DNA from 4 places in the Thermosipho globiformans genome. Region 1 is predicted to be linked to each of the others. Evidence: riboswitches for the same ligand, from Rfam matches in the RefSeq annotation. Region 1 holds a riboswitch; each other region holds the start of a gene.

The links. Region 1 has a riboswitch for cobalamin ahead of EO083_RS08790 (ATP-grasp domain-containing protein). Riboswitches for the same ligand answer to the same signal wherever they lie in the genome.
Region 2: it holds a riboswitch for cobalamin, as region 1 does, so the genes downstream of both, EO083_RS06205 (GIY-YIG nuclease family protein) here and EO083_RS08790 (ATP-grasp domain-containing protein) in region 1, are expected to answer to the same signal.
Region 3: it holds a riboswitch for cobalamin, as region 1 does, so the genes downstream of both, EO083_RS04390 (ABC transporter substrate-binding protein) here and EO083_RS08790 (ATP-grasp domain-containing protein) in region 1, are expected to answer to the same signal.
Region 4: it holds a riboswitch for cobalamin, as region 1 does, so the genes downstream of both, cobT (nicotinate-nucleotide--dimethylbenzimidazole phosphoribosyltransferase) here and EO083_RS08790 (ATP-grasp domain-containing protein) in region 1, are expected to answer to the same signal.

What each region holds. Positions count from the first base shown of each region.
Region 1 is NZ_BHXD01000014.1:32,036-34,209, reverse strand. It holds gene EO083_RS10120 (hypothetical protein) at 1-84, opposite strand, end outside; gene EO083_RS08790 (ATP-grasp domain-containing protein) at 77-1,096, opposite strand; cobalamin riboswitch at 1,156-1,337, opposite strand; gene EO083_RS08785 (queuosine precursor transporter) at 1,418-2,050, opposite strand.
Region 2 is NZ_BHXD01000007.1:60,246-62,419, reverse strand. It holds gene cobT (nicotinate-nucleotide--dimethylbenzimidazole phosphoribosyltransferase) at 1-860, opposite strand, end outside; gene EO083_RS06205 (GIY-YIG nuclease family protein) at 857-1,240, opposite strand; cobalamin riboswitch at 1,293-1,461, opposite strand; tRNA gene EO083_RS06200 (tRNA-Pro) at 1,496-1,572, opposite strand; gene EO083_RS06195 (GGDEF domain-containing protein) at 1,789-2,174, shown strand, end outside.
Region 3 is NZ_BHXD01000004.1:54,003-56,176, forward strand. It holds gene EO083_RS04385 (FecCD family ABC transporter permease) at 1-463, opposite strand, end outside; gene EO083_RS04390 (ABC transporter substrate-binding protein) at 463-1,341, opposite strand; cobalamin riboswitch at 1,404-1,569, opposite strand; gene EO083_RS04395 (1-deoxy-D-xylulose-5-phosphate reductoisomerase) at 1,594-2,174, opposite strand, start outside.
Region 4 is NZ_BHXD01000007.1:32,158-34,331, forward strand. It holds gene EO083_RS06085 (sirohydrochlorin chelatase) at 1-60, opposite strand, end outside; gene cobT (nicotinate-nucleotide--dimethylbenzimidazole phosphoribosyltransferase) at 57-1,091, opposite strand; cobalamin riboswitch at 1,153-1,335, opposite strand; gene nagA (N-acetylglucosamine-6-phosphate deacetylase) at 1,391-2,174, opposite strand, start outside.

The DNA of each region.
Region 1 (2,174 bases):
ATATTCAATCATTTTTTTCGTGTGAAATTTCCCATATTTTCCTGTAATACCTTGAACACAGACTTTTTCATTTCCATTAATCATTGATACTCCCCCTTATTGCAAATTTAATCATATCGTACATATCATCAAAATAAGCTATGTTATTTTCGTCTAATATTTGTTTGGCTTCTTCTTCATTGGTACCGGTTATTCTGACAAATATAGGAAGATTTTTATTTTCGTTTTTGAATTTTACGATTGCTTTTGCTATTTCGTCGCATTTTGTAATACCACCGAATATATTCATTATGATTTTTTTTACATTTAGTGACTTTAGTAATCTCAATGCTTCTAAAGTTACATTTGAATTTGCACCACCACCAAGATCCAAAAAGTTGGCAGGTTTTCCACCATATAGATTTACTGCATCCATTGTTGCCATAACTATTCCAGCTCCACAACCGATAATGCCAATATCACCATCTAATTTTACGAAATGAAATGGATATGAATCATTTACAAATTCTTGAGCCCATTTTTGTCTAAATAATGCATTGTCATCAAGATGCATTACACAATCAAGCGCGATTAACTTGCCATTTTCATCTTCTGCAAGAGGATTAATTTCAAGAAGGGTCAGGTCTTTTTCAGTAAATAATTTATGTAGCTTAATAACAATATCGTGAAATTTATCGGGAAGCTTTTTATAATCATTTATGCTTAGATTTAAAATATTATTTTTATTATTCTCAATTTCTATACCACCATTTTCTGAAAAAAGTATTTTTATATCTTTTTCTATTCTATCAATATATAAAGAAATGTAATATTCATGTTTAATATTTATTTTTTCTTCAACAAGAATTGCATAAGGTTTTTCTCCTTGAATTTCTTTTTTCAATAATTCAGACGCATTGGTTAAAAATTCGTCTTTTGTGTTTGCAAATAGTATTCCACCTGCTTTCATTCGACTTCCAACAAGGACTTGACTTTTTAATACAGCAGGAAGGAATTTTACTTGTAAATTATCTAAGTTTTTAATGATATAACCTTTTGGTGTTTCAATCCCTGCCTCTTTTAAAATTTTTTTACCAACAAACTCATGGATTTTCACCATCTCACCTCCAAAGTATTGAATAAAAAATTTTTTCTCAATCTTCCCTCGAGATTGAGAAACGCTTTGGAATAAAGGCAGGTCTCCTGGCTTCCGATTCATCCTATTCTCCACGCCTTCCCAGGAATACTTCCCAGTGGCATGTTGTGGATTTCGTCCTCGGTTACAGTGGCGGGGCCGCGCTGGATTTTCACCAGCTTCCCTTTTAAGCCAAATAGGCACCTTTATTCCAAAATAATATTCACTTTTCTAGAAAATTATAACAAAAATTATAATTTTTGTAATCTTTAATTATTTTAAAAAAGGCCAATTAATTGCGTATTATTCTTCGAAAGCAAATTCGTTTTTAATTTTTTTAACGCTCATATTAATTATTGGACTATTGAAAATTGATAGAGCCAGCTTTACTATGTACTGTGATAATATCATGTTAAACAGTACGTTAAGATCGTATGAGCCGAAAAAGGATACTACAACGAAAACTATAGAATCTACAAATTGAGTTATTATCATTGAAAAAGTATTTCTAAAGGTAACATTTCCATAGTTAAATAATTTTTTAGGCAAATTAAAAGCCCAAATATTAGTATATTGTGCTGAAAGATACGCTAAAAAGCTTGCTAATATTATTCGTGGAGTCGAATTAAACACTATTACATAGGCATCGTTTTTATTAAAAATATTTGATGGAGGATAAAATATCACTAAATATGAATATGCAACTAAGATTAGTGAGGCTAAAAATCCAACTTTGATAACCTTTTTGGCCATATTAGCTCCGTAAACTTCAAATATAATATTAGATATACCAAAACTGAGTGGATAAATTAAAACTGATAAAGTGATGACAAATGGGCCAATATTAACTAGTTTTCCTGCTATTATGTTTGAGATGATAATGACGGCGGTAAATAATCCTGTTAAAAGTATTAACCTTTCCTGTGATTTTTCCATGATCAACCTCCTTGTCTATAAATTAACAATTCATTTAGCATCTTATTCTATAACATTGCGTAATAGATTTCAAGTAAAAATAAGGTTAATAACATTAAATATTTATAAATATCAAAGTTTATAA
Region 2 (2,174 bases), on a different contig from region 1:
CCTTCGCCAAGTCTCATATCAAGATCTAAAATAGGTCTTACGCCTAGGCTATCTAAAATGATTTTATGCCCTTTTACTTTTGATAAATGTCCGAAAAAGGCGTAATCTAAAACTTTTTCATTTATCTTATACGCTAGGTAAAATCCAGCGGTTGTTGGAAATCCGTCTACAACCACAGGGACTTTATTTTTAAAAGCTTCTAAGATAAAACCTGCCATTTGTCCTATGCAGTATCCGCCAACCTTTGAGAGAACATCAATTGGATCATTTGGGTTTGGTCTATTTATTTTCAAAGCTTTTTTTACAATATTTCTTTTCTTTATTACGGAAGAAGGAGGTATAGGTGTTCCAATATCGGTTATTTTATCCACATCAAAACCAAATGCAGCAAATATTGCTGTTGCTGTTGTTGTATTACCGATACCTTTATCACCTATTACAAGTAAATCAGCACCTTGCTTTATAGCTTTTTTTGCAACTTTCATTCCATATTCAATACACCTAATTGCTTCTTCTCTTGTCATTGCAGGTCCCTTTGAAAAATCTTTTGTACCATATCCTACTTTCATTTTTACCAATGAAGGATTATCTTCAAAATCATAATCTACACCACTGTCCACCACAAAAAATTTAAGTCCCATATGCCTTGCAAAGACATTTATGCCTGCACCACCTTTAAAATAATTTAAAACCATTTGGTAGGTGACGTTTTTAGGATATGCGGAAACTCCGTTTTGTACTACTCCATGATCTGCAGCAAAAACATAAACTCTTTTGTCCTTGAACATAGGCAATGGAGTTTGCTTTTTTATTTTAAAAAGTTTATTAGCAAGTTCTTCAAGATACCCTGCCTCATTCATTTTAATTCCCCCTTGAGTATGTTAGAAAGTATTTTTGAAAATTTATTAAAATTATCTATATAATATAGATTAGTCTGCACTCTTAAATCGGAACTGCCAAACCCTTTAGGACCTGTAAAAAATTGAGACATGTAGAGTGAAATCTTTTCCTCACATTTTGTATTTGAAGAAACCATTATAACTGATTTTACGCTTGATTTATCAAGAAGATAATCGATATGCCAGTGTAACTTTTTATTTTTGGACAAGTGCCTAGATACTCTTTTTTCAAGATTGTTCATAGCAGAGCCCACATATACGTAAGTACCTTTTTTTAGATTCCATTTTTTTATTTTGGTATCTATTGGCAATTCAATTAATAGTAAGTAGCATCCTTTCATATTTTCACCTTAATAAAAACAAAAATTTCCCCGAAATGCCCTAGCATTCGGGAAGTAACTTTCATCATAGGCAGGTCTCCCGGCTCCCGGATCAACCTACTCTCCACGCCTTCCCAGGAAATACTCCCAGTGGCATTCTGTGGATTTCGTCCCCGGTTACGGTTGCTGGGCAGCCCCGGCCTTTCACCGGCGTTCCCTTAACCTATGATGGTTTTCTATATTATATACTATAAAAGGCCGGATTACCCGGCCTTTTGGTCGGGGTGACTGGACTTGAACCAGCGACCTCTTGCGCCCCATGCAAGCGCGCTAGCCAACTGCGCTACACCCCGATACATTAAAATTATATTCTATCTTTCTTTTTATGTCAAACACTGTAAAATTGTTGAATCTTGTAAAAATATGATTTTTTGATTTGTTCTTTGCTGAAAAATGTGAATTTTTGAAGAATCTCAATATTAAAGATTGTTATATAAATCTGAAATTTTTTTGTCGAATTTTCAGCTTTTTTTATGATAAAATTATACGTGGGTATAGGAGGCGTATAAATGGTTAAATTTTATCTAAAATATTTTTTAATTGCTTTTTTGATTTTTTTATTATTTCCAATGTTGTTTTATTATTTTTCACATCCAAAAGGAGTAAAAATTGAAGAAGCAGAGAATGGAATAAAACTTCCTATTTCATTAGTGTTAAATTCTAGGAAAACTATTAATTTAGAATTTAAAATTCCAAATGGATATGAGTATGTGTATTTTCCATATGTTGAATGTTCGTATATTAAAGTGTATTCTTCGGGGAAATTAATTGGAAAATATGGGTTCAATGACAGGAATGCACATTCTTGGTTTATTCCTTTTTTGTTTGAAATTCCGGAGAATATAAAAACTTTGAAAGTTGAGATTAGCGGTGTTTATTCAATTGGACTTGATAG
Region 3 (2,174 bases), on a different contig from region 1:
TAGTACTAATTAATACACCTGAAAGAATAAGGTGTGTGATAGGAATTATTCTCTTTCTTTTTGCAAGAATAATTGTTAATAGTGAAGCAAGTAATGAAAATGCAAAAGAAAATACGTTAACACTGACAGTTCTGTTCAATGACACAGCAACATAGAGTGCTAAAACAGCACCAAAACCAGCTCCTGAAGATGTACCAATTAGATATGGATCAACAAGTGGATTTTTCATTATTGTTTGATAGATATTTCCAACAAGCGCAAGACCTGAACCAGCTATAAGGCTCATTAATATTCTTGGGAATCTAACGTTCCATATGAGGAATTTTATTTGCTCATTTTCAGGATTAAAAATTTGAGAAATTGGAACTTTCACAGTTCCTATAGAAAGGTTTATAAGGATTACTAAGAAGAACAAGACTGGAAGGATGATCCTTCCAGCCTTATAAATGTTTATTTTAGTCATTATTTTCCTCCATAAAAGAAATTATAGAAAATTTCAAGGTATTTGACTATATCTGGGGATATTGAGCTTATGTCGTTACCATCAATAACAAATACTTTGTCGTTTTTAACTGCCTTAAGATTTTTAAATATTTCATGCGATTTTATTTGCTTTATGGTTTCATCTGGACTAATGTATGATGCAACAATTATTATATCAGGATCATTGTATGTTAAAAATTCCCAATTTACAGAGAACCATCCATTATTTCCAGAATAAGGAGCACAGATATTTACCCCACCTGCATATGTAATCAATTCATTTACGTAAGAGCCAGTTCCTGCAGTCCAGAGATCTTTTGTTTCATTATTTGGAACCGTTATTGTGAAAAAGACTTTTGGCCTTTTTTCAAGAGGTACTTTTGAGCTTTTTGCACCATATTCTGAAATTGTTTGTTTTATTTTATTTGCAATTTCAGATGCTATTTGTTCTTTACCAAATACATTTCCAAGGAGCATTACATCTCTTGCAACGTCATTTAGTGTTGTTGGATTTAAAACAAGTGCCTTAATACCGAATTTTTCTAACTTTTGAACTTCTGGAAGTTGAAAGCCCCCGAAAGTGATTACAATGTCAGGATTTAATGAAATAATTTTTTCTATGTTTAGCGGTACCATATTTCCAATTTTTTCAGCATTAAAAGAATCCCAATCTGTAACACCAACTATATTTTCTCCAAGACCAAGTTTTACAAGAAATTTTGTGGAACTTGGAGCAGCAGAAACTATTCTTTCCGGTATTTTATCAAAGTTTACCAATCTTCCAGCATCATCAACAATAGATAGTGCAAATATAAATGTAGTTAACAAGACACTTAAGAAAATAACCCATCTTTTCATCCTTTATCCCTCCTATATAATATTTTAAAGAAAAACGCCCACCCTTAGGGACCGCAAAGGTGGATTGCTTTCCTTTCAAATAAGGTATCCCGACTTCCGGATCATCCTACTCTCCACGCCTTCCCAGGAAATATCCCAGTGGCATTTTGTGGATTTCGTCCCCGGTTACGGTGGCGTCCCCGTGCCGGACTTTCACCGGCTTCCCTTATTTGAAAGGGAAAATATTAAGTTGCCTGTAAATAGATTATAACACTAATATTGTTCTTTTGCAATTTGTCTTGCAATTTTGTCTATTTCAAAGATTTCTTTAAAATCATTTATATTTCCATCTATTTTTTCGCATGTGTTTATAACTATATCAGCTATTTTTGAAAATTTTATTTGCCCATTTAGGAATTTTTCTACAGCTATTTCGTCAGCTGCATTAAAGGCTATTCTTTTTGCAAGATCTTTAATTACATTTTTTCCGTAGAAAAATGCCGGGTATTTTGATGGATTTACATCTTCAAATATAAAATTTTTACTTTCAAAATTTGGCCAGTTTTTATTTTCGTATAATCTATTCGGATAACTTAGTGAATAAGAAATTGGAATTTTCATGTCTGGGAATCCAAAATGAATCTTTACAGTTCCATCTTTTAAAAATACAGCTCCATGAACTGTTCCGGTAGGATGTATTTTTACTTCAATATTTTCCAATTCAAAGAGTTCGAAAGCTTCAATTACTTCAAATGCTTTATTTACCATTGTTGAAGAATCTACGGTTATTTTTTTACCCATACTCCAAACAGGGTGATTTAATATATCTTCGACTGATAAATCATCTATATTTT
Region 4 (2,174 bases), on a different contig from region 1:
TGCAACCTCTTTTGTCTCTTGAACTCTACTACCATGAGCAATCAATAATATACCCTTCATTTTACATCCTCCAAATTCTGGTCGATTCCCTTTGAAACATTGGCCGAATCAAAGGTAGCCATCTCCCTTATCATCTTTATAGCTGCCTCTATAATTGGCATTGAAAGAACCGCTCCTGTTCCTTCTCCAAGTCTCATATCAAGATCAAGAATAGGACGCAGATTTAAAGAATCCAATATAACTTTGTGTCCTTTCACATAGGATTTATGCCCACTAAATGCATAATTTATAACATCTTTGTCTAGATAATAGGAAATTAAAAATGCTGAAGTGGTAGGAAAACCATCAATTACGACAGGAACTTTAGAATGGGCTGCCTCAAGTATGAATCCTGCCATTTCACCTATACAGTATCCTCCAACCTTTGAAAGAACATCTATTGGATCTTTTGGATCAGGTTTGTTAACTTCAATTGCTCTTAATATTGCCTCTTTTTTCCTTTTAATTCCTTGGCTATCAAGTGGTGTTCCAATATCAATAATATCGTCGATACTGTATCCAAATGCAACAGCAATCGCTGAAGCTGTTGTGGTGTTTCCTATCCCCATATCTCCCACAGCAAGAAGGTCTGCTCCTGCCTCTATTGCCTCTCTTGCTATTTTTTTACCAAATTCAATACACTTTTCTGCTTCATCTCTACTCATTGCAGGGCCTTTCGTAAAATCTTTTGTACCGTAACCGACCTTCATTTTTATCAAGGAAGGGTTATCTTGAAAATCATAATCAACACCTGCATCAACTACATAAACCTTTGCACCAACATGTCTTGAAAAGACATTTATTGCGGCACCACCATTTAAAAAGTTAAAAACCATTTGATAAGTAACATCCTTAGGATATGCAGAAACTCCATTTTCTACAACACCATGATCCGATGCAAAGACATATACTCTCTTGTTATTAAACAATTCTGGAATTTCTTTGTTTTGAATAAGTGCCATCTTTAGTGCAATGTCTTCTAGATATCCAAGACTTCTAACCGGTTTTGTTAAATTATTTAGCCTATCAATAACCTTTTGTTTTAAATCCACAAAATCCCCCCTTTTGAATATATCTAAACAAAAATTTCCACAAAAAGCCCCTAGCTTTTGTGGAATTGCTACACCTTAGGCAGGTCTCCCGGCTCCCGGATCAACCTACTCTCCACGCCTTCCCAGGAAATACTCCCAGTGGCATCCTGTGGATTTCGTCCCCGGTTACGGTTGCTGGGCAGCCCCGGCCTTTCACCGGCGTTCCCTTTTAAACCGCTTTGGTACCCAAGGTGTTAACATTATATTCAATTTTCTGTATGCATTATACCACCAATTTTCACCTTTATCAACTTAGACTTCTAGCTATAAACTTTGATTATCTGCAAATCTTGATTTAAAAGCACAAATTTTGCAGGATATCCTTCCTTTATTCTTCCACCATCTATACCTATGCTCTTTAAAGCGTTATAAGAAGATACTTTTGATAAATCCTTTAATGAACAATTAGTAACTTTTTTAAAGTTTCTCAACCCATCACTAAATTTTAAAGTACTCCCAGCAAGCGTACCGTCTTCAAGCCTTGCTATGCCATCCTTGACTTTAACCAATAACCCACCAAGGTCATATAATCCATCCTTTAAACCTGTTGCAGAAATACTATCTGTTACAAGAATTATCCTATCAGGCCCAAGCAATTTATATACAAGTCTTAAGAAATCTTTTGAAAGATGTATTAAATCCGGAATAATCTCAACAAATGGTTTATAAAGAAACACGCCACCAACAACACCTATTTCTCTGTGATGAAGTTGTGGTAAAGCATTTGGAAAATGCGTTATTCTATTTACTCCAGCCTCATACGCTTTCTTGAAAATATCAAATGTTGCACTTGAATGCCCTATAGATGCTGCTACTTTATTTTCTTTTAGTATTTTCAAAAGTTCAAAAAATCCTTTAATTTCCGGTGCAACTGTCATAATTTTTACTTTTTCAAGATCTATAATTTTTCCATTAAAATCAGTGATATACTCTTTATTCTGAGCACCAGACTTCTCTTTATTTATAAATGGCCCTTCAAGATGTAAATAAAATAGTGAAGAATGCTTTGCTGAGGAAAAAGTATCAATAATCTCTTTTAACTTT